Regions from separate parts of the Telluria sp. BA11 genome, predicted to be linked through region 2. Evidence: predicted binding sites of a transcription regulator. Region 2 holds the regulator's gene; each other region holds the start of a gene.
What was found. The regulator FliA, encoded in region 2, starts transcription of late flagellar genes. The targets are predictions, from matches to a motif close to CTAAAGTTTNNNNNNNNNNNGCCGNTA.

Region 1: AC1MGT_RS17305 (flagellin N-terminal helical domain-containing protein) is a predicted target of FliA. The motif match lies at 4,002-4,028, and genes of this name have one in related genera.
Region 3: AC1MGT_RS18160 (flagellar protein FliT) is a predicted target of FliA. The motif match lies at 5,034-5,060, and genes of this name have one in related genera.

The regions. Positions count from the first base shown of each region.
Region 1 is NZ_CM155275.1:3,928,025-3,937,657, reverse strand. Features, by position in the region: gene AC1MGT_RS17320 (ATP-dependent nuclease) at 1-781, opposite strand, end outside; gene AC1MGT_RS17315 (hypothetical protein) at 1,244-1,471, opposite strand; gene AC1MGT_RS17310 (TonB-dependent receptor) at 1,664-3,859, opposite strand; gene AC1MGT_RS17305 (flagellin N-terminal helical domain-containing protein) at 4,129-4,986, shown strand; gene AC1MGT_RS17300 (hypothetical protein) at 5,072-5,920, shown strand; partial or broken gene AC1MGT_RS17295 (MFS transporter) at 6,062-7,045, shown strand; gene AC1MGT_RS17290 (IS5 family transposase) at 7,141-8,124, shown strand; gene AC1MGT_RS17285 (MFS transporter) at 8,275-8,904, shown strand; gene AC1MGT_RS17280 (flagellar biosynthesis protein FlhA) at 8,905-9,633, opposite strand, start outside.
Region 2 is NZ_CM155275.1:1,443,329-1,452,961, forward strand. Features, by position in the region: gene motD (flagellar motor protein MotD) at 1-579, opposite strand, end outside; gene AC1MGT_RS06325 (flagellar motor protein) at 589-1,332, opposite strand; gene AC1MGT_RS06330 (RNA polymerase sigma factor FliA) at 1,314-2,042, opposite strand; gene AC1MGT_RS06335 (MinD/ParA family ATP-binding protein) at 2,085-2,903, opposite strand; gene flhF (flagellar biosynthesis GTPase FlhF) at 2,896-4,302, opposite strand; gene AC1MGT_RS06345 (hypothetical protein) at 4,604-4,927, shown strand; gene AC1MGT_RS06350 (DUF2778 domain-containing protein) at 5,089-5,496, shown strand; gene AC1MGT_RS06355 (hypothetical protein) at 5,493-5,768, shown strand; gene flhA (flagellar biosynthesis protein FlhA) at 5,805-7,916, opposite strand; gene flhB (flagellar biosynthesis protein FlhB) at 7,913-9,088, opposite strand; gene AC1MGT_RS06370 (MraY family glycosyltransferase) at 9,255-9,633, opposite strand, start outside.
Region 3 is NZ_CM155275.1:4,129,110-4,138,742, reverse strand. Features, by position in the region: gene AC1MGT_RS18190 (MATE family efflux transporter) at 1-70, shown strand, start outside; gene AC1MGT_RS18185 (S9 family peptidase) at 158-2,377, shown strand; gene AC1MGT_RS18180 (CsbD family protein) at 2,477-2,683, opposite strand; gene AC1MGT_RS18175 (AI-2E family transporter) at 2,920-4,023, shown strand; gene AC1MGT_RS18170 (CsbD family protein) at 4,087-4,263, opposite strand; gene AC1MGT_RS18165 (class I SAM-dependent methyltransferase) at 4,336-4,953, opposite strand; gene AC1MGT_RS18160 (flagellar protein FliT) at 5,113-5,394, shown strand; gene AC1MGT_RS18155 (FimV/HubP-related protein) at 5,721-6,833, opposite strand; gene fumC (class II fumarate hydratase) at 6,959-8,356, shown strand; gene AC1MGT_RS18145 (RNA-binding S4 domain-containing protein) at 8,418-8,630, shown strand; gene AC1MGT_RS18140 (DUF883 family protein) at 8,736-9,020, shown strand; gene AC1MGT_RS18135 (putative motility protein) at 9,069-9,260, opposite strand; gene mobB (molybdopterin-guanine dinucleotide biosynthesis protein B) at 9,284-9,633, opposite strand, start outside.

The sequences.
Region 1 (9,633 bases), 2.5 Mb from region 2:
TTATGTTTTCGCGCTTTACGCTCTTGATAAGACTGGACGAATGGGTCGACACCAAAATCGTGCAGTTTCTGCTTTTCGCCAGCGTCTCAATTTCTTTGAACAGTCGTACCTGGGCAGCAGGATGAAGAGCCATCTCGAACTCATCGACAATATATAAAGCACCATTTTTTACAGATAGCAGTTTTTGTGCCAAACGCATAACGCACAATTCACCAAGACTAAATGCTTTCTCTGAGTAGAAATTTTTCTTTTTTCCCGGTCCGCCTTCCATTTCTATCAAATGCGCAACTGTATTTTTACCCGGCAAATTTATTTTTAATAACTTTTCAAATTTTTCTGTGTCAAAAACGTCATTTAGAAATTTTTTTAGCAAAGGATCCGCCGCGAGTTTTCTGGCACCGACCAATTCATTTGGTGTAGGCTCTACTCTAGACGAATCTGCCTTAAGAAAAAGGACATCGCTAAAACCATCGAAGACTAAAGAGCTGTGAGATTTTGGAGTCGCAGACCATCGCGTATTGTTGTAGCGGTATGATACGCTTTTCCCATTTATTTCATAAACCAGTCTCGCAGCCTCCAACCCATCGATTCCATTAAATTTTTTCGCACCTGGAAGACCAGTTTGAAACGCATTTGCCATACCCATTCGGTGAAGCGCCGTGAGCAGCGATGTCTTTCCGCATCCATTAGCGCCAGTCAGGACGAATGCTCCGTGCATCGGCACGTCAAAAATCAAACTTTTAATCGACTTAAGATTTTCGATAGTTACCCTTACAGCCATTGGTCATCTCCATTTTCGAAAGTTTATTTTGATGTCTCGATAGTAACATATGGTAGACAAACTCCTGTTATTATTGCTTTCAAGACCTAAAAAAATTACCAAGGGTTTCCCACACGCGGTGTACGTTGCTACGAAACTGCTACAGAGGATCAGGCTGCTATAAAAGAAAGCAAGTTCCTATATCTAATCCATCACCAGGGCCACACTCAGGCTACCCACAGTATTAAGTTGATGTCACTGCGATTCATGCTTGTGTGCATCTACCCGCCCTCCTCGACACACGATAGGGTTGTTACGCAACACTGCGGATCAGGAGGAGGTGGTGGAAGTTCGTCCGCCGAAAGAAGTACGGCTACAATCGAACCGTGGATCAGCATCTGACCAGTCGGGAGACGGGTGCACTAGGAATATAAATCTGGACGTCGTGCCATACCGACGCCGCTAGCGAGCGAGCGAGGCTTTTTACATCATCAGTTGCAGGAAAGCGCCACTGAAATCCACCGCCTTCTCCAGCACCAGATCGGCACAATACGCGCCGTCAAATTTGACCTGTTTCTGGACGATGGCTGACATCGCGCCGTCACCGGCATGGCTGGAAGCCGATATTACGCAGTCCCACTGCTCTCCCGCTTTTTTCACGGTAGTGATCGCAAGGGAACGATCGCTGATTTCAAAGGTTATAAGTTTCATCACATGTTCGCAGAATATGTGAAGAACTATACCTTAGAGCAACAGAATGCACGTGATTCAGTTACCGCAAAACAACACCAGGAGCAAATTTTTGTTCCGAATCTAGTAGCGCGCGCTGGCGCTGCCAAAAAAAACGCAGGACCTGCCTGCAGTCACCGTGCAGGCAGGTCCCAGCTGACGTCGCAGTATGACTTAGAAATCGACCTGCGCCGATACCAGCACCGTGCGCGGCGCCGCTGCCGTACCAACGGTAGCCAGCGTGCTGCTCGACAGCCAGTAGCGCTTGTTGGCAGCGTTCTCAACACTGGCGCGCAGCACGACCGGCTTGCCCATCAGCTCGGTACGATAACGCGCGCCGAGATCAAAACGCGTCCACGACGAGATATACACGGTATTGGTGACATTCTGCGCCAGCTCCGCCGTGTGGATCGCGCGGGCATTCAGGCTCAGGCCGCTAATCCATGGCAAGTCCCAATCGACGCCGGCGTTGAACGCGTTCTTCGGCACCCCCGTGGCTTTCTTGCCTTCGTTGATGCCTCCGGCTGTGCGCTGCTGCTTGGCGTTGTAGAACGTGGCGCTCGTCATCAGGCGCAGGCCCGGTGCGGCTTCGCCGACCGCCGACAATTCCAGGCCGCGGTTGCGCTGCGTGCCGTCCAGGCTGTAGACCGTCGTCAGCGGATCGGTGATGGCGTTAGGACGGTCGATCTGGAACACGGCGGCGCCGAGCAGTACGCGGCCGGTATCGACTTTCGTGCCCACTTCGTATTGCTTGGACTTGAACGGGGCGAAGACTTCACCGGCGTTCGCGGCCGTCGCCGGGGCGGTGCTGCCGCGGGTCAGGCCTGACGTGAAGTTGGCGTACAGCGACACGTTTTCCATCGGCATGACAACCAGGCCAGCCAGCGGCGACACGGCGCTTTCGCTGTATGAGCTTGTCACAGCGCCGCTTGGCGCCACGTTGTCAGCCGCTACCTTTTGCTTGCGCAAGCCGCCGGTGAACAGCACGCGGCCGTCCAGGAACGTCAGCGTGTCGGTCAGCGAGACGCTCGACAGCTCGGTTTCCGACGTCTTGGTCGGCGCCAGACGGTTGCCCGTCATCGGCGTGATCGCCACCGGGTTGTAGATGTTCGACAGCTGCGACGAGCTGGCCGGGGCCGACAGGTAGAAGCTTCCCGCTTCACTGTCCAGGCGCGAGACCGAGGCGGTGATGAAGTGCTTGATGCCGGCCGTGTCCAGGCTCAGGCGGGCGCCGACTTCGCCGGTCTTGCTGCGCCCATAGGCGTCGTACCAGGTGTTGGTCAGGCGGAAGTTGCCGGCAGCGTCGACCGCATTCAGTGCGCGCGCCGTCGGGAAGTCCTGTTCGCTGGCACCGTAGTGGTAGCCGGCCGTCGCGTAGACCATCAACTGCTTCGACACATCGTACTCGAGGCGCGACGCGATCGTCGCATCGCGGAACTCGAGGTCGGCGCCGCGGTACACGGCGCGGTGGCCCGACGGCGGCGCCGGGATCGACGCGATGTCGGGCCGGAAGCTGTTCTGCGCGCGGAAGTTGTCGGTCTTTTCTTGCTGGCCGTAGCTGTCCAGGGTCCAGCGCAGTTTCGGCGAGCGGTAGTCGAGCGCGATCGCGGCCAGGCCGAAATCCTGCTTGCCGTCGTCGATATTGGTGTCGCCGCCGCGGATCACGCCATTGACGCGCACGCCCCAGGCGCCGTTGTCGCCAAAGCGGCGGCCGACGTCGACATGGGTGCCAAACAGCGCCTGGCTTTCATAGGTGGCCGTCACGCGCGTCAGTGGCTGGTCGCCAGCGCGCTTGGTCACGATATTGATATTGCCGCCAACGCTGCCGTTCGGGCTGATGCCATACATCAGCGTGCCAGGGCCCTTGAGCACTTCGACGCGCTCCATGATGGCAGCCGGCATGCGGTTCGACGACGACAGGCCGTACAGGCCGTTCAGGCCGACGTCGCCGCTGGTGACATTGAAGCCCCGGATCTGGAAGTCTTCGCTGAAACCGCCGGTCGACGTCATCACGCGCACCGACGCTTCATTGACGACGACGTCGGCCAGCGTGCGTACCTGCTGGTCTTCGAGGATCTGCGACGTATAGTTGGTTGTAGCGAACGGCGTCTTCATGATGTCCGCCTCGCCCAGAATGCCCAGGCCGCCGCTGCGTCCGATCTGGCCGCCAGCGTAGGCCGGATCGGCCTGTACTTTCGCACCGGTGATGATCACCTTCTCCACCGCGGGCCCTGCCTCCTGCGCATTGGCGGCAAACGGCAGCACCAGCATCGGCGCCGAGGCGACAGCGCCAACGAGAGCACTCCTGATCAGGCGCGACAGGATCGATTCGACGGGTGGGCGCAGAGGAGCATTGGCGTGTTGGGTCATGGTTTGGCGATCGTAAGGTGCGAAAAACCGGGATTCTAACAGAGATGAGAATCATTATCATCCTCATTCGCATTATCGAGGGCTTGCTATTGCTTCGACGTACGACAAGGTGAGACGGTCAGCGCAGGCTTGAATACCGACTGAAAAATTTATTTCAACAAATTCGATAAAGAATTTAATGCCGTACGGAAATGTGTCGCCTTGTACTCATGAGAGCGAGTGACGCACTCGACATACAGAATTCTTCCCCTACATTTTCGGAGTCCATCATGCTGAGCCTGCACACCAACAACGCTGCCCTGTCCGCACAAAACGCCATCTCGAAGACCCAGAGCAATCTGTCGACCTCGATGACCCGTCTGTCGACCGGCTACCGCATCAACTCGGCAATGGATGACGCTGCCGGCCTGCAGATCGCTTCGCGCCTGAAAGCGCAGACCTCGGGTATGGCCGTTGCCATGCGTAACACCCAGAACTCGACCGCCATGCTGCAAACTGCGGAAGGCGCGCTGGATGAAGTGTCGAACATGCTGATCCGCATGAAGGATCTGGCAACCCAGGCTGCCGATACGTCGTCGAGCATCGCTGACAAGGAGTCGATGCAATCGGAATACGACGCACTGGGTACCGAACTCGGCAACGTGCTGAAAAACACCAAGTTCGGCGGCGAAACGCTGATCGTCGGCGGTACCATCGGCGCCGCCATGAAATTCCAGATCGGCGCTGATGCAAACGAAGTCATGAACATCACGATGGCCACGGACGTGACTGCCATTGCTACCGACGTGAGCGCTGCCACCGCGTCGTACGCTGCCGGCGCCGCAGGCACGGAAATCAGCACCGCCGCTGATGCGAGCACTGCGATCACCGACCTGACCACCGCACTGGCATCGGTCAACAAAGTCCGTTCGAGCCTGGGCGCCGCCGCCAACCGCCTGGAACACGTCAACAACAACCTGTCGAACATCAGCACCAACACCAAGCAAGCTACCGGCCTGATCATGGACGTCGACTTCGCGACCGAAAGCGCCAACATGACGTCGAGCCAGATGCTGCTGCAAGCCGGCACCGCCATGCTCAAGCAGTCGAACAGCATGTCGTCGATGGTCATGTCGCTGCTGCAATAATGGCCGCATGCCCGGGCCTCACCCCGGGTAGAGTTCAAAGGCCAGCCACGCGGTTGGCCTTTTTTCATTTTTGACAGGCATTCCAATGGCCCAGATGTTCCCCGTTGCCGCGCTGCCCCCGCCAACCCTCGCGCCACTGCAGGTCGGCGCCGTGGTGGCCCCGGCCGCCGTGCTGGCCGGCGGCGCCGATGCGCTGCCGCTGCCGTTTTCAGCGCGACTGGCGCCGGAGACCCAGGCCACCGGCCAGCCGGGTGCGGCCGCCGACAGCGATGGCGCCGCCATGCGGCCGGACCAGGTGCTGATGGCGCGCCAGCTCGCCTATCAGCAGCAGGACGGCGCCGGCCTGGCGCGCGCCTGGCGCAGCCAGGTGCGTAACCATGGCAGCCAGTTGACCAGCCGCGCGCTGGCCGACATGGGCGGGCATTTGTCGCCGGCCATGCTCGCTGCCGGGCAACAGGGCCAGGTCGTGCACCAGCCCCAGCTGCTCGCAACGCACCAGGATGCCTGGCGCTTCACGGTCCATGGCGCCGGCGACAAGCCGCAGCACCTGGCCGTGCTGGCCGACGAGGCCGACAAGCCTCCCGGCCGCCGCCGCCGTGCGCGCGCTGCGCTGCGCCTCGAACTCGAACTGGCCGATGGCAGCGCCGTCGTGATCCAGGTCGAACCGACGCCGCAGGGCCTGGTGATCGAGGTCTGCGCGCCCGATGCGAGCGCGCTCACGCGCTTGCGCTGGCTGCAGCCCGAACTCGAAACCGTGCTGAAGCGCGCCGGCCTGACGGTGCTGCGCTGGGGCTTTCGCGACGCCCTGCCCCCCGGACGCAGCCACGCGATGATCGCCAATGCCGAAGAGGCGGCACAAGCGCTGACGCCGGCCGTGTTTCGCGCCGTGGCCGAACTGGCGCTGCTGCTGCCAGCGCAGCGGGCGCGCAGCTGAAGTTGATCCAGCAGGCTGAGCAGCGCGCCGCCCCGGGCGCTGCCCCGACTACAATGGCGCTTGTCTTCACGTATTCGCCTTTTCAATGACACGCTGCAGATGCACGCGGCCAGCCGCGCCGCTGCCGGTGAGCTCACCGGCATGACCAGATCCCAGACCCCAGCCCCGGCGCCCTCGGCCAACGACGCCGCGCCGCCGCCGTCGGCGTTCGGGCCGATGCGCGCCCCCGTATTCCGCATGCTGTGGCTGACCTGGCTGATCGCCAACACCTGCATGTGGATGAACGACGTGGCCGCCGCCTGGATGATGACGTCGCTGACGACCGCGCCGATCTGGGTCGCGCTGGTGCAGACCGCGTCGATGCTGCCCGTGTTTTTGCTCGGCTTGCCCAGCGGCGCGCTGGCCGACATCCTCGACCGGCGGCGCTATTTCATCATCACGCAATTCTGGGTCGCCGTCGTGGCCACGATCCTGTGCGCGGTGATCCTGGCCGACGCCATCACGCCGCCCGTGCTGCTGGCGCTCACGTTCGCCAACGGCATTGGCCTGGCCATGCGCTGGCCCGTGTTCTCGGCGATCGTGCCCGAACTCGTGCCGCGCGCGCAGCTGCCGGCGGCGCTGGCCTTGAATGGCGTGGCGATGAACGCGTCGCGCATTGCCGGGCCTCTGGCGGCCGGCGCCATCATCGCCAGCCTGGGCAGCGCATATGTATTCGTGCTGAATGCCGTGTTGTCGGTGATTTCGGGCTTCGTGATCATGCGCTGGCGCCGCACGCACGTGCCAAGTCCGCTGGGGCGCGAGCGGATCGGCGGCGCGATGCGCGTCGGCCTGCAGTTTGCCCGCCATTCCAACCGCGTCAAGGCCGTGCTGGCGCGGGTGGCGGCGTCGTTCTTTCACTCCACCGCGCTGATGGCGCTGCTGCCGCTGGTCGCGCGCGCGCAGGGTGGCGGCGGCGCCGGGGTGTTTACGCTGCTGCTGGCCTGCATGGGCGGCGGCGCGATCAGCGCCGTGTTCTTCCTGCCGCGCATGCGCCAGGCGTTCAGCCGCGATACGCTCGTCATGGCCAGCACCGTGCTGTCGGCGGCGATGATCGCAGTAGCAGCCGTCAGCACGAACGTGGTGCTGACCTCTAGGGAGACGCTGATTAATTCGGCCGCTCCGGTTCCCGCCGGTGCCACAACCTGAGACAATGACGCTACGTTCCTCGCCCGCCATCGATCATGCAAAAGAGCTTCTCCGACCTCGAATACGCCGCCAAGAAAAAGCTCACGCGGCGCGACCTTTTTCTCGCTGAGATCGATAGCGTGACACCGTGGAGCAAGCTGCACAAACTGGTCGAGCCGTTCTATCCGAAGGTCGAAGGCGCTGGCCGTCCACCGATCGGGCTGGCGCGAATGCTGCGGATGTATGTGGCCCAACAATGCTTCGGTTTGTCGGACGAGGGCATTGAAGATGCGATCTACGACAGCCAGTCCATTCGCGCTTTCGTCGGCATCGATCTGGGCCGCGAGTCGGCGCCAGACGCGACGACGCTGCTCAAGTTTCGTCACCTGCTCGAAGCAAAAGATCTGACGCGCCAGATCTTCGATACGATCAACCGACACCTCGCCGAAAAGGGTTTGATGATGCGCGAGGGGACCATTGTTGACGCCACGCTGATCGCCGCGCCACCGTCGACGAAGAACAAGGATGGCAAGCGTGATCCGGAGATGCACCAATCGAAGAAGGGCAATGACTGGCACTTCGGGATGAAAGCGCACATCGGCGTTGATGCTGCGTCTGGCTTGGTGCACACCGTCGTGGGCACGGCTGGCAATGTCTCCGACGTGACGCAAGCACATGCGCTTTTGCATGGAGACGAGACCGCTGCGATCGGCGACGCCGGCTATCAGGGCGTGGAGAAGCGCCCGGAAAATGTTGGCAAAGCGGTGACCTGGCATGTCGCCATGAAGCGCTCCAAACGCAAGGCGCTGCCCAAAAACAAACTGGGCCGCATGACGGAAAAACTGGAGCATCTGAAGGCCAGCGTGCGCGCGAAAGTCGAGCATCCGTTCCATGTCATCAAGAACCTGTTCCGTCATCGAAAGACGCGCTACCGCGGCCTGGCGAAGAACACTGCGCAACTGTTTACATTGTTTGGCTTCGCCAATTTAGTGCTGGCTGGGCGACGATTTAGGGTCACTGAAACCCGAGTTGCGTCCTGAGCGCCAAAAGGCGCAAGGAATACCGCTATAACGCATAAAAACAGGCTGTAGTGATCTCTAAAAAACGAGATCGCAGCTGGAGCGCGACCGCGTCGCCAAAAAACCTCGGAGACGCCAAAATCGTCAATTGATCAGCGTTTCCCTAGCGCGATGTGGCTGTCGGGGATGGCCTTCATCGTGTCGGCCAATTCGCTGAGCGTATCGATGCAGATGGCCCTGCCCGACTGGGTGCGGGCGCGCGGGATGTCGATCTACCAGATGGCCCTGATGGGCGCGAGTGCGACGGGCGCCGCGGTCTGGGGCCAGGTCGCGACGCTCGACAGCGTGCAGCACAGCCTGTTGTATGCGGCCGGCAGCAGCGTGGTCGTCATGGCGCTCGTGCTGCGCCTGATCCAGGACCGCGAGCTGCTCGAAGACATGACGCCATCCTCCGCGCTCAAGGCGCTGGCGCCATCGCTGTCACCGCTGCAGGATGGCGGGCGCCTCGTGCTGACGGTGGAATACCGGATCGACCCGGAGCGCACCGAAGCGTTCATGGCGCTGATGGAACTGAGCCGGCGCGCGCGCCTGCGCCAGGGCGCGCTGAGCTGGACCTTGCTGCGCGACGTCAGCGATCCGGGATTATTCACCGAGCAGATCATCGATCCGTCCTGGACCGAACACCTGCGCCGCTTCGACCGCGCCACGGCGGGCGACGCCGCGCTACGCGAGCGCAAGCTGGCGTTTCACCTGGGGCCGGATGGCCCGGTGATCACGCGACGCCTCGTGGCCAAGGGCTGATCAACCCACCGTGCCGACGATCGACACATCGCGGTTTTCGGGGATCTCGTTGTACGACAGCACGTGCAGGCCCGGCGCGAACAGCCGCGCGTAACGGGCCAGCAATGGCCGCACCTGCGGCAGCACCAGCAGCAGCGGCGGCGTGTGCTGCCCCTTCATCTGCTCGCGCGCGACGGGCATATTGATCTGCAGTTGCGACAGCAGTTGCGGATCGATCGGGTAGTTATCGAGCGCGACCTTGCCGCCGCCATTCTGGCGCGCCTGGTTCAGCGAGCCAAGCAGCATGTTTTCCAGTTCGGCCGACAGGTTAAAGGCCGGCATGTCCTTCTTTTTGCCGAACAGCGTCGAGACGATCTGGCGCCGCAGCGCGCAGCGCACTTCGGCCGCCAGCAGGATCGGGTCCTTGGTCGTCTCGGAGCTGTCGAGCAGCGTGGTGGCGATCACCACGATGTCCTTCAGTGACACGCCTTCGGTGAGCAGCACGCGGAACACGCGCAGTAGCTGGGTGTGCGTGAGCGCCTTGTCGAGCGCGGCGGCCAGCTTGGGCGACAGCGCCGTCAGGCGTTCCAGGATCGCCGGCACGTCTTCGTGGCGGAACAATTCGTGCAGGTATTCGCGCACCACTTTCGACACGTGCGTCGCGATCGCGCTCGGCACTTCGACCACCTGGTAACCCAGGCCCAGTGCGTGCGCTTTCTGCTCGGGCAAAATCCACGTGATCGCCATCCC
Region 2 (9,633 bases):
GCTGCTCGCGCGCGCGGTCGACAGTTCCCAGTTCGATGGATACAGTGGATTGGCGATCGGCAGGTCGTCGGTGTGGCCTTCGACCTCGATGCGGTGCGTGTCGTTCCTGAGCAGGCCAGCCACCTGCGCGAGGATTTCCTGGCCTTCGCCGTCCAGCACTGCTTCGCCCTGCGGGAACAGCACACTGGCGTTGATCTCGACGCTGATGCCGCGCGCGTTCTGGATCACCCGCACCTGCCCCGACTTCACCAGCGGCAGCAAGGTCGCCGACAGTTCGCGCGCCATCACGCCCATCTTTTCCTGCTCGCGTCGCGCTGCTTCGTTGCGGCGGCGGTTGATGATGTGCGACAGCGGCAGCACCGGTTCGACATTGGTGTTGACCTGGGTGGCTGCGCCGCGGCCGCCGAACGCATCGCCGAGCGCCTCGGACAGCACCTGGTACTTGCCCTCGTTGACGATGGAGATGGCGTACATGACGACGAAAAACGCGAACAGCAGCGTGATCAGGTCGGCGTATGAAATCAGCCAGCGTTCGTGGTTTTCGGTGGGGACATCGTCGTCGTAGCGCTTGCGTGCCATGGCGCTGGCCTAGTGGTGCGTGAGCAGGCTGGCGACGCGCTCGTCGACGACGCGGCCGTGGTCACCGCTGGCCAGGTCGGAGAACACTTCGGCCAGGATCTCGTACTGCGACACCTTGTCGCTGACGATGGCCTTGAGCTTGTTGCCGACCGGGTAGAAGAACAGGTTGGCCATGCCCACGCCGTACACGGTCGACACGAACGCGACCGCGATGCCCGAGCCCAGACGGGCCGGATCGGACAGGTTTTCCATCACGTGGATCAGGCCCAGCACGGCGCCCAGGATGCCGATCGTGGGCGAATAGCCGGCGGCCGATTCCCAGATACGCGCCGCCTGGCGCTGGGCGAATTCGTAGCCGTTGATTTCGTGTTCGAGCAGGCTGCGCACCTTCTCCGGCGCGATGCCGTCGACCACCAGGCGCAAGCCTTTGGCGACGAACGGGTCGGCCTTGCTCATGAATTGTTCGAGCGACAGCAAGCCATCGCGGCGCGCCGTCAGGCTCCATAGCGCGATTTCGCGCGACAGTTTCTGGCGGCCGTTTTTTGGTGGCACGAACACCCAGCGCAGCATGGTGATGCCGCGCAAGAAGGTGCGTGTCTCGCTTTGCAGCAGCACGGCGCCGAAGGTACCGACCACCACGATGGCAAATGCGGCAGGCTGGATCAACGACGAGAACTTGCCGCCGTCGAGGGTGTAACCGAGAAAGATGCCGGCGATTGCCAGCACCAGGCCGATTACGCTGGCCCAGTCCATAATTGCTCCCGTAAGGTAGTGCGCAAACGTGCGACGGCCTGGGTGTGCAGCTGCGACACCCGCGATTCACTCACGCCCATCACGGCGCCGATTTCCTTCAGGTTCAGTTCTTCTTCGTAATACAAGCCCATCAGAAGTTTTTCGCGCGGCGGCAGCTTGTCGATCGCGTCGATGACGGCCTGGCGAAAATCGGTTTCCATCAGGCTGCGCAGCGGATCGGCATCGTCCACCGCATAACGGTCGAGGAAATTGTCGCTGCCTTCGTCGGCATGAAAGTCCTCGTAGTACAGCAGCTGGTGGCCGCCCGAGTCGGCCAGCATGTCCTGGTACTCGTCGAGCGAGATCTTGAGCGACGCGGCCACTTCGGATTCGCTCGGCGGGCGGCCCAGGCGCTGCTGCAGCGACTGCATTGCACCCTCGACCTTGCGCATGTTCTGGCGCGTGCTGCGCGGCATCCAGTCGCTCGAACGCAGCTCGTCGAGCATCGCGCCGCGGATGCGCAGCACGGCATAGGTCTCGAACTGGGCGCCGTGGTCGTCTTCGTAGCGGTTGATCGCGTCGAGCAAACCAATCATGCCGGCCTGGATCAGGTCATCGACCTCCACCGAAGGCGGCAGCTTCGCCTTCATGTGGTGGGCAAGACGCTTTACCAACGGCATATGCTCCGTCAGCAAAGAATTCTTGTCCGCTTTCCCTTTGACCGTATACATGCTGGCGTATGTCTTTTTCTTTATATGTCGATGGCGACTGTGTCAGGAACCGATGGACGCGCTGCCCTGGCGGCCGAACTGCGGCAGTGCAGGCAGTGCGAACTTGCCGGCCAGCTGGCGGAACGCAACCGATGCGCCGGCCAGCGGGAAGGCATCGACCACGGCCCGGCCCAGACGCGCGGCGCGGTGCAGGTATTCGTCGGCCGGCACGGCGCCCATGAAACTGAGCTTGACGGCCAGATAACGTGTTGCTGCCAATGACATATTATCGTATACCACCTTGGCCTCCCCCTCAGTCGCGCCGGTCACCAGGATGCCGAATGGCCGGCGGCCCAGTTCCTGCGTCAGGCGCTTGATGAGCGAGTAGGCATTGGTGATCGAGGCCGCGCTGGTCGACACCTGGATCACGATCTCCGAACTGGACATCAACGGCACCGGAAACTCACCGTCCGGACCCAGTTCGCCATCGACGATCACGATGCCCGCTTGCGTGGCCAGCACGTCGAAGGTCTTGCTCAGACGGCGCACGTCGTCGGCCGATTCGGGCGTGCCCATGGGCACCACCGAGAAGCCTTGCGGGGCCGGATGGATCACCTGGTTCAGCGCGCTTTCCTGGCGCGCGACCTGCAGCAGCGAGGCGCCGCGGTTCAGGCCCAGGCGGCGGGCGACGCCGTACTCGACGTTGCAGGCGTCGACGATCAGCACTTCGTTGCCGGCCTGGGCCAGCGAGGCGCCCAGGTTCACCAGCATCGCGCCCTTGTCGTCTTCCGGCGTGGCCGACAGAAACGTGACCACGCGCGGACGCGGGCCTTGCAGCATGCGGCGCAGGCCTTCGGCCTGGTCGAAGTCAAAACTAGCCATGCGACACCTCGCGGCGGTTGGCTTGCGCGGTGGCTGCCATCAGCATCGGCAGGTCGGCGTCCGCCGGGGCGGTGCCACGGTTGCGGAACGCGCGGTCGATCAGCATCGCGCTGTCGGCCACATGCAGGTCTTCCGGCACGCGCTGGCCGTTCGAGACGTAATGCAGTTTGAGCTTCTGGCGGATCACGATGTCGAGCACGCCACCGGTCGAGGCAGCCTCGTCCATCTTGGTCATGATCGCGCCGTGCAGGCCGCTGCCCTGGTAGGCGCGCACGACTTCGTTCAGCGTCTCGTTGGTCGACGTCGAATTCAGGCACAGCAGGCGTTTGACTTCGGCGCCCGAGCCCGACAGCATCGCGACCTGCTCGGCCACCATGTGGTCGCGCTGCGACATGCCGATGGTGTCGATCAGCACAGTGTGCTTGTTGCGCAGTTCTTTCAGGGCGATGCGCAGGTCGGCCTCGTCCTTCACCGAGTGCACCATGACGCCGAGGATCTTGCCGTAGATGCGCAGTTGTTCGTGACCGCCGATACGGTAAGCATCGGTGGTGATCAGGGCCAGCTTGTCCGGGCCGTGGCGCATCACGCAGCGCGCGGCCAGCTTGGCCGTCGTGGTGGTCTTGCCCACGCCGGTCGGGCCGACCAGTGCGAACACGCCACCTTCGGACAACATCGCATCTTCGTTGCCGATGGTCGCCAGGTTACGTGCCAGCACGGTCTTCACCCAGCGCATCGCTTGCGCCGCGTCGTTCATGGCCGGCATTTTTTCGATGATGTAGCGTGCCAGCGTGGCCGAGAAACCGGCAGCGAGCATTTCACGCAGCACGGTGGCCTTGTGCGGCTCGCGCTGGGCGGTCGAGCCCCACGACAGTTCGGCCAGCTGGGTTTCCATCAGGCCGCGCATGGCACGGATCTCGCTCATCATGTTGCTGACTTCCGAGGTCGCCGATTCCTTGGCCTGGGTGATGGCGGCGCTCATCATGGCGGTCATCGCGGCCATGTCGATCGTTGGTTCAGGTGCGGGGGCGCGGCGTTCGGCGTAGGTCGACACCGGCTCGGCCGGCGCCAGCGGCGCCATCGGTGCCACGGGCGCGACGTAGGCAGGCGCGACCGGCGCGTTCATGACCGGACCGGCATCCTGGTAGCGGCGTGCCGGGGTGGCGCGCGGTGCGGCTGGTGCGAGTTCGTCGAAGTGCTGCAGCTGCGGTTTTGGCTGCGCCATCTCGGAGTCGGCGACAGGCGCGGACAGCGACGCGACATCGTCGTTGTCGAGTGCCAGGATTTCGACGGCGCCATCGACCGGACGGTTGGACAGGATGACGGCATCCGGGCCCAGGGCTTCGCGCACCTTGCGCAAGGCATCCCGGGAAGTTGCCGCTGTAAATTTCTTCACTTTCATCGTGGTTCTCCGCACTTCAATCTATGTTCTGCATGACGGGCACATGCCCATCGATAGGAATCATTATTGTCGATGCCGTGCGGAAACGATCAACCGAGAAGGATGGGGAAAAGGGCCTATTTCCCCGCAACCAGAAAAAATGATACCGGTTTATTGGAATCAGACAGGATTGGTGCAGACGCCGCCCCGGTTTGCGCTGGCGCAAACAGGTGGCGTCCGGGTGCCGATCTTGCGAATGCCGGCCAGGTCGAATCATGACTGGCACGGCTGGCGTGCCGCAAACGTTCATCAGGAGAACCCCATGGCACGCTCGATCCGGCTGATCTACCGCAATGTACAGGGCCGTGTACGCCGCAATTTCAACTGGCCCGGCCTCACCGAAAGCTCGGCCGTCCTCATCACGGCCGCAGAGTGGGCACCGGTCCTCGACCCGTTCGATTCACCGCCCGGCCGTCCTCACCTGGGCGAGGCCAATGTGTATGTCACCAATATCGGGCCTCACGATCCCGAAGGCGGTCCCGGCGGTGTCGAGTTCCATCTGCATGTCGACTGGGACAGTCCGTTGCATATTCTTGTCACGATTACCGACCTGGGGCCTATCGAGAAGCAGATCGTGATGGACTAGGGCATCTGGCCCCTGGAGCCTGGCAGCGGCATGGTTGTGGGACGTCAGCGGGTACCTGCATCAGCCACCTATGATCAAAAACTTCTCAACCAGGCTTCGAGGGGTCGCATATGGTCGAATGTACGTTCAAACTCAACGGTAAACCGATGAGCACGTTTGAGATGAACTCTTTAAAATTTCCCGCCTTCTCAGGGCTTGGCGAACATAAAAATCGACGCGAGTTCGCTTGTGCAGCAGGCGTAGGCCCAATTCCGCCGGGGGCCTACTACATCGTGAATCGTCAGTCAGGCGGCAGACTCGGTCCGCTACTTGATTTCATCAAGGACAGGTCCGACTGGTTTGCCCTGTACGCAGCCGACAAGCACATTGACGATGAAGTCTTTTGCAATACCGTGAAACGAGGAAATTTCAGGCTGCATCCAGCGGGTACGCGCGGCATTAGTCAAGGGTGCATTACGCTGACAACCCGGACTGACTTCGACGTGCTGCGACATCAACTCATCGCAGCCGGTCATGTTCTCATTCCAGGCACCTCATTGCACGCTTATGGCCGAGTAACTGTCCAATGAAGAGAGCACTGATACGACTGTCTCTGATCATCTGGATCCTTGCTGGCACTGTTGTGCTCGCTCGTTTTCTGATTATCCATCACGACCTTTTCCCACCGTTCCCGGAAGCGTGGGCAATCTGGCTGATCAACCTGTACGGCTCAAGGGATGGCGAAGAGCTCGCCGATCTTGAAATACTCGTCGCCCTGGGGCTGGCCTTCAGCGCGATTCTGACGGTCACGACGCTTGGCTGGCTGGTGTGGCGTCAAGTCCATCGCCCTGCTCCGGCATGATGAGCACGGGGCAGCGCGTGCGCTGCCCCATCCCTGTTACATCGGCACGCCCACCAGACTTGTCACACGAATCGTCTTGGTCTCGGGCACTTCGGCATGCGACAGCACCTTGAGGGCTGGCACGGCGCGGCGCAAAAAGCGCGAAAGCAGCACGCGCAGTGGCGCCGGCACCAGCAGCACGGGCGACAGGCCCATCTGCTCTTGCTGGTTGGCGGCGTGCGCTGCCTGCTGGGCGATCGTGTCGGCCAGGCCTGGCTCGATCCCGGTACCGTCGCCACCCGCGCCCATCGCCTGCATCAACAGGCGCTCGAGGCGGTTGTCCAGGGTCATTACCGACAGCTCGTTCTCGCCCGGGAACAATTGCTGGACGATCGCGCGGCCCAGCGACACGCGCACCACGGCGGTCAGTTCGGCCGGGTCCTGCGTCATGCCGGCGTGCTCCGACAATGCTTCGATGATCGAGCGCATGTCGCGGATGTGCACGCCTTCGACCAGCAGGTTCTGCAGCACTTTCTGCAGCGTCGACAGTGACACGACTTTCGGCACCAGGTCCTCGACCAGCTTCGGCGTTTCCTTGCCCAGGTGGTCCAGCAGCGCCTGCACTTCCATGCGGCCCAGCAGTTCCGACGCGTGCAACGTGATCAGGTGGTTCAGGTGCGTGGCAACGACGGTGCCCGCATCGACCACCGTGTAGCCCATGCTTTGCGCTTCGTCGCGCAGGCTGGCTTCAATCCAGGTCGCCGGCAGGCCAAACGCCGGGTCGGTCGTGACCACGCCTGGCAGCGTGCCGCTGGCCATGCCCGGGTTGATCGCCAAAAACTGGCCATTGAGTGCTTCGCCGCTGCCCACTTCGACGCCCTTGAGCGTGATGCGGTAAGCCGAGGGCTTGAGCTCCAGGTTGTCGCGGATGTGCACTGGCGGCGCCAGAAAGCCCACTTCTTGCGCGAACTTCTTGCGGATGCCCTTGATGCGCTTGAGCAGCTCGCCGCCCTGGTTCTTGTCGACCAGCGGAATCAGGCGGTAGCCCACTTCCAGGCCCAGCGTGTCGACTGGCATCACGTCCTGCCAGGTCGCTTCTTCGCTCTCGGCCGGCGCCGTACGGGCAGCGGCGGCGGCATCGGCCACGGCGGCGGCTTCCGCCTGCGCCGGTGCTTCTTTCTTGCGCTTCGAGATGAAATAACCACCGGCAGCCAGCGAGCCCGCCAGCAGCAGGAACACCACGTTTGGCATGCCCGGGATCATGCCCAGGCCCCCGATGATGGCGGCGGTGATGTACAGCGCTTCCGGGCGAGCGAACAGCTGGCTGGTCAGCTGCGAGCTGACGTCTTCATCGTTGGCCACGCGCGAAACCACCATACCGGCCGCGATCGAAATGATCAGCGACGGGATCTGGGCCACCAGGCCGTCACCGATGGCCAGCAGCGTGTAGATCTTGGTGGCTTCACCGATGGCCAGGTCGTGCATCACGACGCCGACGATCAGGCCGGCGATCATATTGATCACGGTAATCATGATGCCGGCGACGGCATCGCCCTTCACGTACTTCGAGGCACCGTCCATCGCGCCGTAGAATTCGGCTTCTTGCGAGACTTCCTGGCGGCGCTTGCGCGCTTCGTCTTCACCGATCAGGCCGGCGTTCAGGTCGGCGTCGATCGCCATCTGCTTGCCCGGCATCGCGTCCAGCGCAAAGCGTGCGCCGACTTCGGCGATACGGCCCGCGCCCTTGGTCACGACCGAGAAGTTGATGATGGTCAGGATGATGAAGACGACGATACCGACCGTGTAGTTCCCGCCGATCAAAAAGTGGCCAAAGGCTTCGACGACCTTGCCGGCAGCGGCGCTGCCGGTATGGCCCTCGGTCAGGACGATACGGGTCGACGCGACGTTCAGCGCCAGGCGCAGCATCGTCGAGACCAGCAGGATGGCCGGGAAAGCCAGAAAGTCGAGCGGCTTGACCGTGTACAGCGCGGTCAGCAGCACGATGATCGACAGCGCGATATTGAAACTGAAAAACACGTCCAGCACGAACGCCGGCAACGGCAAGATCATCATGGCCAACAGCATGATGATCAGGATCGGGGCTGCCGCCTTGCCGCCTTGTGCTCCAAGGCCGCTCATCCAGGCTGGCAGTTTCATGCTGTTGGTCATTCAGTTGCTCCATTTTCGGGTGCCGGTCGCTGTTGCGAGGCCGGGTTCAGCGGGTCCATCTCGGCAGGTACTTTCAACCTGGTCGGGCGATCCGGATAGTCGCCCTCGCCTTTCTTGTAAGCCCGCAGCTGGTACACGTAGGCCAGCACTTCCGCCACCGCCGAGTACAGCTTTTCCGGGATCTCTTCATCGATCTCGGTGTGCTTGAACAGGGCGCGGGCCAGGGCCGGGGCTTCGAGCATGGGCACCTTGTTCTCGGCGCCCATTTCGCGGATCTTGGCCGCGACGTCATCGACGCCCTTGGCCACTACCCGCGGTGCTCCCTTGCCATCCGCGTACTTCAGTGCGACTGCATAATGGGTCGGATTGGTAACGATCACATCAGCAGTAGGGACATTTTGCATCATCCGGCCCCGGGCCATTTCGCGCTGCATCTGCCGAATCTTCCCCTTAATCTGAGGATTGCCGTCCGATTCCTTCGATTCCTGGATCATTTCCTGGCGCGTCATTTTCAGTTTGTCTTTCCAATGCCACAACTGATACGGGCCGTCGATGAGGGCAATCACCCCCAGCGCGCCGGTGATGAACAGGAACGAGCGGCCAATCATATCGCCGACGTGGGCGCTGCTTTCATTGAGCGGCTCGACCGCCAGCCCCAGCATCGCTTCCTTCTGGCCACTGACGACGATCCAGGCAACGACGCCAATGACGATCGTCTTGATGATGGCTTTGAGCAGCTCGACCAGCGCGTTCTTGGAGAACATATTGCCGATCCCCTTCATCGGGTTGAGCTTGCCGAAGTTGGGCATGAACGCCTTCGACGAAAACAGCCAGCCGCCGATCAACATCGGCGAGATCAGGGCGATGAGCATGACGGCCCCGGCAATCGGCAGACAGGCCAGCATGACGCTGACGATGTCGTTGAGAATGCGTTCGAGCAGGATGTTGGGATTGAAGATCTGTTCGCGGTCGAGCGTGAGACCGGACTTCAGCGAGGTCGCCAGTCTGCCGACGAGCATGCCGCCAAATGCCCACAGGCAGGCGCCGGCCGTCATCAGGACAGTGAACGTCGCCAGCTCGCGCGATCGGGGAACGTCGCCTTCTTCGCGCGCTTTCTCGATCTTTCTGGGCGATGCGTCTTCGGTCTTTTCTGCGTCGCTATCATCCGACATGGTGCCCCCGCTCGATTGCTCTTGAATGTCTCACTGGCGCCTTTGTACTGCGCGTGCGAGATTATCGCTGAAATTGCCGTGCAGACAGATCGAGAACAAGCGGGGAAACCTGCCCCAGTTCAGGGGCGGCGTCGTGCGGATTGGGGACTGCGGGTTGCTTGGGAGATTACATGCGGCGGCGCGCGAGAACCGGCGCTGCTTGCTTGTGGCTGTGATCGGCCAGGCCGCCAGGCTGGTTGGCGGAGGGATTGGCAGCAATGCGGGCAGCAACCAGGCCGGACGTGGCGCCCTGGCCATTGCTGCTGGTCGTGATGAGGGGGTTGACTGCCACCGGCTTGACGGCGACGGTAGCCGCCTTCGGTGCCAGCGGCGCGGTAGCGACCGGCATGATGAACGGGGCATGGCGGCGACGGGCACGCCAGGCCGAAACGACCAGCGCATACACGCCCAGATACAGCGCGAAACTGGCCAGTGCGCCCTGCACCAGCACGGCCGGATCGCCCGCATAATTGACGGCCAGCGCTGCCGGCACCAGGGCGATGCCC
Region 3 (9,633 bases), 2.5 Mb from region 2:
GACCTGGCAATTTGAAAAACTGGCGCGCCAGCGCATTCGCGAGGGTGTGGCGAAAGCGTTGGTGTCCTAGTTTTTATGACATGTCATTACAGCGCTGGCAGTCTGACTCTGGTATCGTCTCGCGGTTGCTGTCAATTAAACATCCATCAGAGAAACTATGCGCCCTCTCCTCGTCCTTCTGGCCGCTCTCACGGCCGTTCCTGCCATGGCTGAACGTCTGACCCTCGACCGTATTTATGGCGACGCTTCGCTGGCCGGTGCCAGTGTGCGCAATCTGCGCGTGTCGCCCGACGGTGAACGCGTGACCTTCCTGCGCCCGCGCGCCGACGACCAGTACCGTCTCGACCTGTGGGAATACAATACCAAGAGCAAGGCCACGCAGCGCCTGGTGGATTCGAAGCAACTGGTGCCGAACGAGGCCTTGTCGATCGAAGAAAAAGCACGCCGCGAGCGCGCCCGCACTGCCGGCCTGTCGGGCATCCTGAATTATTTCTGGTCGCCGGATGGCAAGCAATTGCTGGTGCCGATCGGTGGTGACCTGTACCTCGTCGATGCCGCCCAGCCAGAGAACGCACGCAAGGTCGCCTCGGGCAGCGTGACCGATCCGAAAATCTCGCCGCGCGGCCGTTATGTCTCGTTCGTGCGCGACCAGAACCTGGTTGTGATCGACCTGAAAAGCGGCGCCGAGCGCCAGCTGACCACCGATGGCAAGGGCACCGTGCACAACGGCGCGGCCGAGTTCATCGCGCAGGAAGAAATGAGCCAGACCACCGGCTATTACTGGGCGCCAGACGATTCTGCCATTGCCTACCGCCGCTACGATGAAGCGCCGGTGCCGGTCGTGCGCCGCTTCGAGATCTTCGCCGATCGCACCGAGGTGATCGACCAGCACTACCCGGCCGCGGGCGATCCGAACGTGCTGATCGACCTGATGCTGGTCGACCCGGCCACCGGCGTGCAGCGCAAGGTCGACCTGGGCGCGGACAAGGATATTTATCTGGTGCGCGCCGATTTCAGCGCCGACGCCAAGACGCTCGTGTACCAGCGCCAGACGCGCGACCAGAAGCGCCTGGACCTGGTGGCCGTCGATGTCGGCTCGCTGGCCCAGCGCCCGCTGTTCTCGGAAAACTCCAAGACCTGGGTCAGCATTCACAACGACCTGCGCTTCCTGAAAAACCGCAAGGCCTTCATCTGGGCGTCGGAGCGCAGCGGCTATAACCACCTGTATCTGTACGACCTGGACGGCAAGCTGCTGCACCCGATCTCGCGCGGTGCGTGGGGCGTGGACGATGTACTGGCGGTCGACGAAGGCGCCGGCAAGGTGTACGTGTCGTCGAACCGCGACGCCGTGATTGACAAGCAGACCTACGCGCTGGCCCTGGACGGCAGCAGCGCCGACAAGCCGGCCCGCATCACGCAGGGCGACGGCTGGCACGACGCGGCGTTTGCCGGCAATGGCAAATTGTTTGTCGACACCTATTCGAACCCGCGCACCCCGCCGCAGGTGTCGATCCGCCGCGCCGATGGCGCGATGGTCGAGTGGATCGAAAAGAACGAGCTCAATGCCGATCACCCGTACACGCGCCACCTGGCCGACCACCTGGCGACCGAATATGGCACGATGAAGGCCAACGATGGCCAGACGCTGCACTATTCGATCATCAAGCCGGCCAATTTTGACGCGACCAAGCGGTATCCGGTGTTCCTGTTCACCTACGGCGGCCCGCACTCGCAGCGCGTGACCCGCGCCTGGGGCAATTATTTTGACCAATACATGGCGCAGCAGGGTTTCGTCGTGTTCCGCCTCGATAACCGTGGCTCGGGCCGCCGCGAGCGCGCCTTTACCGACGTGCTGTACAACAATCTTGGCAAGCACGAAGTCGAAGACCAGGTGACCGGCATCGACTGGCTGGCCAAACAGAGCTTTGTCGATCCAAAGCGCATCGGCGTGTTCGGCTGGAGCTATGGCGGTTTCATGACGCTGCGTCTGCTGTCGGCCGCATCGGACAAGATCGCGATGGGCGTGTCGGTGGCGCCGGTGACCGACTGGTCGCTGTATGACACCCATTACACCGAACAGTTCGTCGGCGCGACCCCGAAGGGCGATCCGGAAGCGTACAAGCGCAGCGGCGTGTTTGCGCACCTGGATGGGATGAAGTCGCCGCTGTTGCTGGTGCACGGCATGGCCGATGACAATGTGCTGTTCTCGAACACGACGCTCTTGATCGATGAACTGGTCAAGCGCAATGTGCAGTTCGACCTGATGACGTATCCGGGCGCCAAGCATGGCATCTCGGGACGCACCAACCAGCGTCATGTCTACGGCTTGATTGAATCGTACTTCAAGCGTCATCTGGGCGAGACGCCGGCAAAATAAGGCTGTTGCACCAGACGTAAAAAAGCCGCATCGGAAACGATGCGGCTTTTTCTTCGCCCATTCACCTGCCGCTGTGCGCGGCTGGTGAGGGAGTCCGTTTTATGGACGTGGACGTGGACGGTTTGCGTCGTCAGCTGCGTCTTCTGCTGCTTCGCGCACGTCGCCAGCGGCGTTCTGGACCTTGCCTTCAACCTGGTTTGCCAGGCCTTTAGCCTGCTGTTCCTTGCTGTCCACCAGTTTGCCGGCGCCTTCTTGGATTTTGCCGCCAACTTCTTTCAGTTTGCCTTCGACTTGGTCTTTATTCATGGTGATCTCCTTTGGTTGGCATGGCCGGTTGGCGATGCGATGAGTACAGATTAACGGAATGTTTCCAGCTCTTCTGTTAGCGCACGCACTTAGTACAACAATCGAACGATGCGCCATCTTGCCGTTAAGAATGCTATCGTTTTACCAACATCAGCTATAACTACACCAGTTGTACAAAGGCAGTTGTAACTACATCAGTTTAAATAACAATTTTCATTGCGCAATCAGATACCACCATGAATCCCCACACGCCACCATCCTCCGACGCTCCAGCGCCTGAGACTCCCCTCACCCAGCGCAAACTCGCGCGCCGCGTCACGCTCGTCAACGGTATCGGCGTCCTGTTCATCCTTGGCCTGGCAGCGGTCGTGCTCGCTGCCGACGCCTTGCTGCTGATCTTTGCCTGCATCCTGTTTTCGATCCTGCTCTACAAACTGAGCGCATTGCTGCATCAGCGCACGGGCATCAAGCGCAATATCGCCCTGGTCATCGTCGTGTTGCTGCTCACTGCCGTCTTCGGTCTCGGCGGGTGGGCCATGGCGCCGCAGATCTCCGAGCAGTCGGGTCAGCTGGCCAAGGAAATCCCCGCAGCCGTCGAGCGCCTGCAAGCGGAAGTCGCGCAGCATCCTATCCTCAAGCGCGTCGTGGCCGAGCTGCCGCCACCGGAAGACATCGTCAAGCAGATGGGTTCGCTTGTGCCGAATGCCGGCCTGTTCTTCAGTGGCGTCATCGGCGCGCTGGGCAATATTGTCATTATCATTTTCGTGGGGATTTATTTTGCCGCTTCACCCGGCGTGTATACGGGTGGTTTCATCCGCCTCGTGCCGCAACAGAAGCGGGGCCGCGCACGTGAAGTCATGCAAGAGATGGGCGACAACCTGTCGAGCTGGCTATTGGGCAAGGCAGTGTCGATGCTGATCGTCGGCGTCACCACCGCCATCGGCCTGAGCCTGCTCGGCGTGCCACTGGCGCTGATCCTGGGCGTGATTGCGGGCCTGCTCGACTTCATCCCCTACCTGGGTCCGATCATGGCGGGCATTCCGGCCGTGTTGCTGGCGCTGTCGATCAGCCCTGACCTGGCCCTGTACGCGCTGCTGCTGTTCGCAGCAATCAATATGCTCGAAGGTTATGTGTTGCAGCCGATGATCGAGGCGAAAGCCATCGAGTTGCCGCCGGCACTCGTAATCGTGATGCAGCTGATCTTCGGCACGCTGTTCGGCTTCGCCGGTGTTGCGCTGGCTACGCCACTGGCAGCTGTGATGTCCGTGCTGGTGAAGATGCTGTATATCGAAGATATACTGGGCGACAGACCCGGGGACAGACCCGCCAGAGAGTCCTGATAAAAGCAAAGCCGCGCAATGCGCGGCTTTGTTGTTGATGCCGAATGAATCAGCGGAGATGCATCAGCGATTGCCTTTTGCAATATCCTTGACATCGCCAACTTTCTTCTGCGCTTTCCCTTCAGCCTGGTTTGACAGGCCTTCGCTCTGCTGCTGGCGACTGCCGACGGCTTCGCCAACCTTCTGCTGCACCTTGCCGGCGACTTCCTTGGTCTTGCCCTTGACTTGATCCTTGTTCATTGCAATCTCCTTGCCCGTGACGTGGATGAGGCTTCACACTAGGAGTAACTTCCGGTCAGTTCTGTACGGCGCTTAACAAACAGGCTTGCGCCAGACACTCGCCAGCCACGGTTGTTGGTCGCGCGGTAAACCAGGTGGCCGGTAATAGTGATGCAGCGCCACGAAGCCAGCCGCGAGCATGAAGCGATGCCAGCTGTCGTAGTCATGGTAGGTGCCATAGCGCTCGCCGTTCCAGCCTTCCTGATTTTCGCCACGTGGGTTCGACGTGAACAGCACCCCGCCCGGCTTGAGCGTGCCGAACAATTGATCGAGCGTGTGCGGCAATGCCGCGCTGGGGACGTGAAACAGCACCGCATTGGCAAAAATGCCGTCGAACAGCGCGGGCGGCAAATCCAGGTGTAAAAAATCTTGCTGCCATACCTCGCAACCACTGTATTCCCGGGCCATGGCGACAAACCGTTCGCTGCCGTCCACGCCGATGGCGCGATGGCCGAGGCCGCTGAAGGTCTTGAGGTCACGCCCGGGCCCGCAGCCCAGATCAAGGATCGTATGCGGCGCTGACGTTGTGATCGCACCCAGCAAGGCATCAATGTTTTGACTTACGTCATGGTCAATCGTGCCGGCAAAGAAATCCTCGGCATGCTCGTTGTAGTGTTGGAGAGTACTGCGGGAGATGTCGTCATGGTTCATGCGCATAGTATGCCAGCGGGGACGCTGCTTGCGGCATGCGCACCCATGCAAAATGCATCGAAAATATTTTCCAGACTACCCTAAAGTTCCCATTAGCCAGGCCGTAAATGATTCAGACAACCGGCAATCCGGCCTGAGAAACCATGCTTTGGTAACCCTATGAACGCAGACGATGTCCTTGCGATTTACGAAAACCTGACTGGCCTGACGGGCCAGATGACGCACGCCGCCAAGGCCCGCGACTGGCAAGAGTTTGCACAATTGAATCTGGAAGCCCGGGCTCAGGCAGCGCCAGCAACAGCCGGCCTGCCAGCACTGACGGGCGAAAAGCGTCTCAGCAAGGTCGACCTGCTGAAACAGTTGATGGCCAATGACCGCGCCATCCGTGACGTCACCGATCCGTGGGATGCGCAAGTCGATCGCGCCCTGCATCCACACTGATCCGCCGTCGAATCGTCGATCAAGGCACCTTCGGGTGCTTTTTTTATGGCACAGGCAATAAAAAAGCGCCCGGTGGGCGCTTTGGAGGCCACCGGGCTTGAAGCCGGGTGACGAATTCGGTGAGAGGACGAACCCCAGCTATCTGCTGGCGTCGCCTCGTGCCGGTTGCTGCCGGCGTCCGTTGCCACTGTAGGCAAGCGAACTGCTTCCAGACACAGGCGTTTCCTCAACGGTCGTCTGCTTGTCGCGCCACCTATCGTTGGTGACTGCGCCAGACCCTGTGCTGTCTGTGACCTTGTCGATCACGAGGCAATTATAGCGCAAAATCAAAGTTGTGTAGACATTTCATTGTGCGACTCGTCCAGCTGTGGTTCGACCGGCGCCGGCGTCTTCGTTTTGCGCGCGAAACGCTGCCGCAGACGCGCCATCAGCGAAGCGCGCGGCATGGGCTGGATCATCGGCGCTGCCCGCTTGCGGCGGCGCAGGATGAACAGCGCGCCACCCACCAGCGCCAGGACGGCAACCACTGCCCCGGCGATCCAGCCCCACGGCGTGGAGGCGTCCGGTTCCGGCGCAGGCCGCTTGCGGGATGGCCGTGGCGCGGCCCGCGGCGCGACCTTGTCCTGGACGACGGCGGACGGGCTGGCGCCCAGCGCCACCTGCAGCACACGCACCTTGTCTTCCAGCGTGCCAATCTGCTCGCGCAACTGGGCATTCTTGACATCGAGCGCGGCGCACACGGTTGCGCTGTCGACCGAGGATGCCGGCGCGCAGGTCGCGGCAGAGGCAGGTGCAGGCAGAGCAACTGGCACTGGCAGCGGCTTGGACAATGGCGTCAGTGCTTGCGTGGCTGCAGGCGGTTCGGGCGCCGGCGCCACCTTCTCCGCGACGACCGGCACCGTCGGCATGACCGGGCGTGGTGGCTTTGGCGGCTTCGGTGGCCTTGGCTTGACCGCCATCGGCTTGGACCCAGCAACGGGCGCAGCAGAAAGGTCCGCCACGACCGGCGCCGGCGCCTTCGCGGGCATGGGCACCGGCGCCGGAACCGGTAATGGAACCGGAACCGGTAGTGGAACCGCTGGCGCGGGCGGATTCGGATTCGGCGCAATGAAAAGCGTCACGAGACGCACGTCGCGCGTCCCGCCATCGGCCAGATCAAGGTACAAATGCAGGCGGCTTGATTCGACGGGCGCCGACGACGTTACGCGCAGGAACTGACGGCCATCGCGCTGGCTCACACGCATGGCCAGCGTCGACAGCACGGCCGGCATGCCGATGTTCGCGCCCCGGTACACGTCCGGGTGCGCCAGGCGTGCCTGGACTGGGGTCGCGGGAGACGCCAGCGCAGTCAGCTCGAGTTCCAGCGCCAGCGGCTGGCCGATATACGAACTGATGCGCGGTTCGCCGAGCTCGGCTGCGCCGACGCCACAGGAAAGCAAAGCACACGTGATGAATACAGGGAGGCGGCTGGCCATAGCAACTAACAAAAGTGAAGCCCAAGCGTCATTAACGGACATTGGGATAAACTCTTTAATCCCAGCCTCTTGCATATCAGGACATGTCCATGGAAAACAGGATTGAGAAAGACAGCTTTGGTCCGATCGAAGTGCCACAAAACAATTTGTGGGGTGCGCAGACGCAGCGCTCGCTTCACCACTTCCACATCTCGACCGAACGCATGGCGCCCGAACTGGTCGCCGCGCTCGCCCAGGTCAAGCGCGCCGCGGCCGCTGTCAACCGCTCGCTGGGCAAGCTGCCAGCCGACAAGGCCGACGCCATCATCCGCGCGGCCGACGAAGTGCTCGACGGGCGCCACCCTGGCGAATTCCCGCTGGCCGTGTGGCAGACCGGCTCGGGCACGCAAAGCAATATGAACATGAACGAGGTGCTGGCCAACCGCGGCTCCGAGTTGCTCGGCGGCGAGCGCGGCGAAGCACGCCTGCTGCACCCGAACGACCACGTCAACATGGGCCAGTCGTCCAACGACATCTTCCCCACCGCAATGCACGTGGCTGCTGCCTGGGCACTGGCCAAGGAAGTCCTGCCTGCCCTGGCGCAATTGCGCGGCACGCTGCTGCGCAAGTCGCGCGATTTCGAGCCGATCGTCAAGATCGGCCGCACCCACCTGCAGGATGCGACGCCGCTGACGCTCGGCCAGGAATTTTCCGGCTACGTGGCCCAGCTCGAATTTGCCGAAAGCGCGCTCAAGTCCACCTTGTCCGGCCTGCTGCAACTGGCGGCCGGCGGCACCGCCGTGGGCACGGGCCTGAATGCCCATCCCGATTTCGCACCGCGCATCGCGGCCGAACTCGGTTCGCGCACCGGGCTGTCGTTCAAGTCGGCACCGAACAAATTCATGGCGCTGGCGGGGCATGACGCGATGGTCTCCGCCCATGGCGCGTTCAAGCTGTTGGCCACGGCGCTGATGAAAATCGCCAACGACATCCGCTGGATGGCGTCCGGCCCGCGCTCGGGCTTGGGCGAAATCACCATCCCCGAAAATGAACCGGGCAGCTCGATCATGCCGGGCAAGGTCAACCCGACCCAGTGCGAAGCATTGACGATGCTTTGCTGCCAGGTGTTCGGCAACGATGTCGCGATCACCGTCGGCGGCTCGCAGGGCAACTTCGAGCTCAATGTGTTCAAGCCGATGATTGCCCATAACTTCCTGCAAAGTGCGCGCCTGCTGGCCGACGGCATGCGCTCGTTCGACACGCACTGCGCCCAGGGCATCGAGCCGAACCTGGTCCGGATCGGCGAACTGATGGAAAAATCGCTGATGCTGGTGACGGCACTGGCCCCGCACATCGGGTATGATCGCGCCGCGCAGATTGCCAAGACCGCATCGAAGGAAGGCCTGACCCTGCGCCAGGCCGCCCTGCAAAGCGGTTTTGTCGATGATCAGCAGTTTGACCAGTGGATCGTGCCGATTGACATGACGCGGCCCGATCCGGTCGAATAAACACCCAGTACCCGGGCGGCCGCATGCCCATCAGGCCGCCCTTTTCACACCCGAGGAAAACATGCAAAAAATCGAATTCGAGTTGACATCGGAATTTGTCGAAGTCAACCAGCTGCTCAAGCTGGCCGGGCTGGTCGACAGCGGCGGCGCTGGCAAGAACCTGGTCGCCAGTGGCGTGGTGAAGGTCGACGGCAAGCAGGAACTACGCAAGACGGCCAAGATCCGTACCGGCCAGGTCGTTACGCTAGGCGACGTCGAAATCACCGTTCAATAAAAAATAGACAGAAAGACAGCTTCTTATGTTTGCGGCCTAACAAACAGAACAGGGCTTCCTTGTTTATATTTTAAGACGTCAATCAACGGCTTATAGGTGAAAGCGATGGAAACCCCTGAAACCCGCGCACAGTCGCAAGAGCAACTGATCGGTGACCTGCGTCTCGTGATCGAGAACGCGGAAGAACTGCTCAAGAACACGGATCAATACTCGAGCGAGTTGTACCAGAACGCCCGGACCAAGCTGTCCCTGGCGCTGGAAGCGGCGAATGAAGAACTGTCGCGTTTCGAGGATGCCCAGCTCGAACGCATGATGGCCGCCACGCGCCTGGCCAACGAGCAGTTCGCGGACCGCTCGGGCGAATCGCGCATCCTGCGCGCGTTTCACTGAGCTATACACTAAGCTATAACAAAAAAACCCGGCATCGCGCCGGGTTGCTTACGCCTTCGTGTTGATCGAATTGCCCAGATGCGCCGGCAGGTTCTGCGGCTGCGGGAGCGAGGCGATCATCTGGGCTGCCGACGAGGCTTCGATGTCCATCGCGCGCTTGAGCATCGTCATGCCCACTTCCTGACGGATACCGGTTTCCGCCATGCTGGTCGACAGTTTGGCAATATTCGTGACGTCCATATATTCCTCCAGAATGAGACTCGTCAGTCTTTAACGACGCCGCCAGGCAGAACTTGAGGGTTGGCGCCCGCCCATTTACCCACCCAGGCCAGCACCGCGCCGATGTCGTTCAGGTCGAGCCAGGCCACGCCGGCGCGCAGCGTCGCGGGACGGGCCACGTCCGACACCACCGCCACGATCGTCGCATCGTCGATGTACAAGGCCGGCTTGTCCAGCGCCGGGCGATGCACTTCCAGCTTCGGCAGCGACTCCCACTTGTAGCCTTCCACCAGCGTCAGGTCGGCGGGCGACAGGCGCGCCAGCAACTCGGCCAGCGGCGGCTCAGGGGCGGCGCGCAGCTCACGCATGATGGCGATCCGGTACGGCGAGGCGA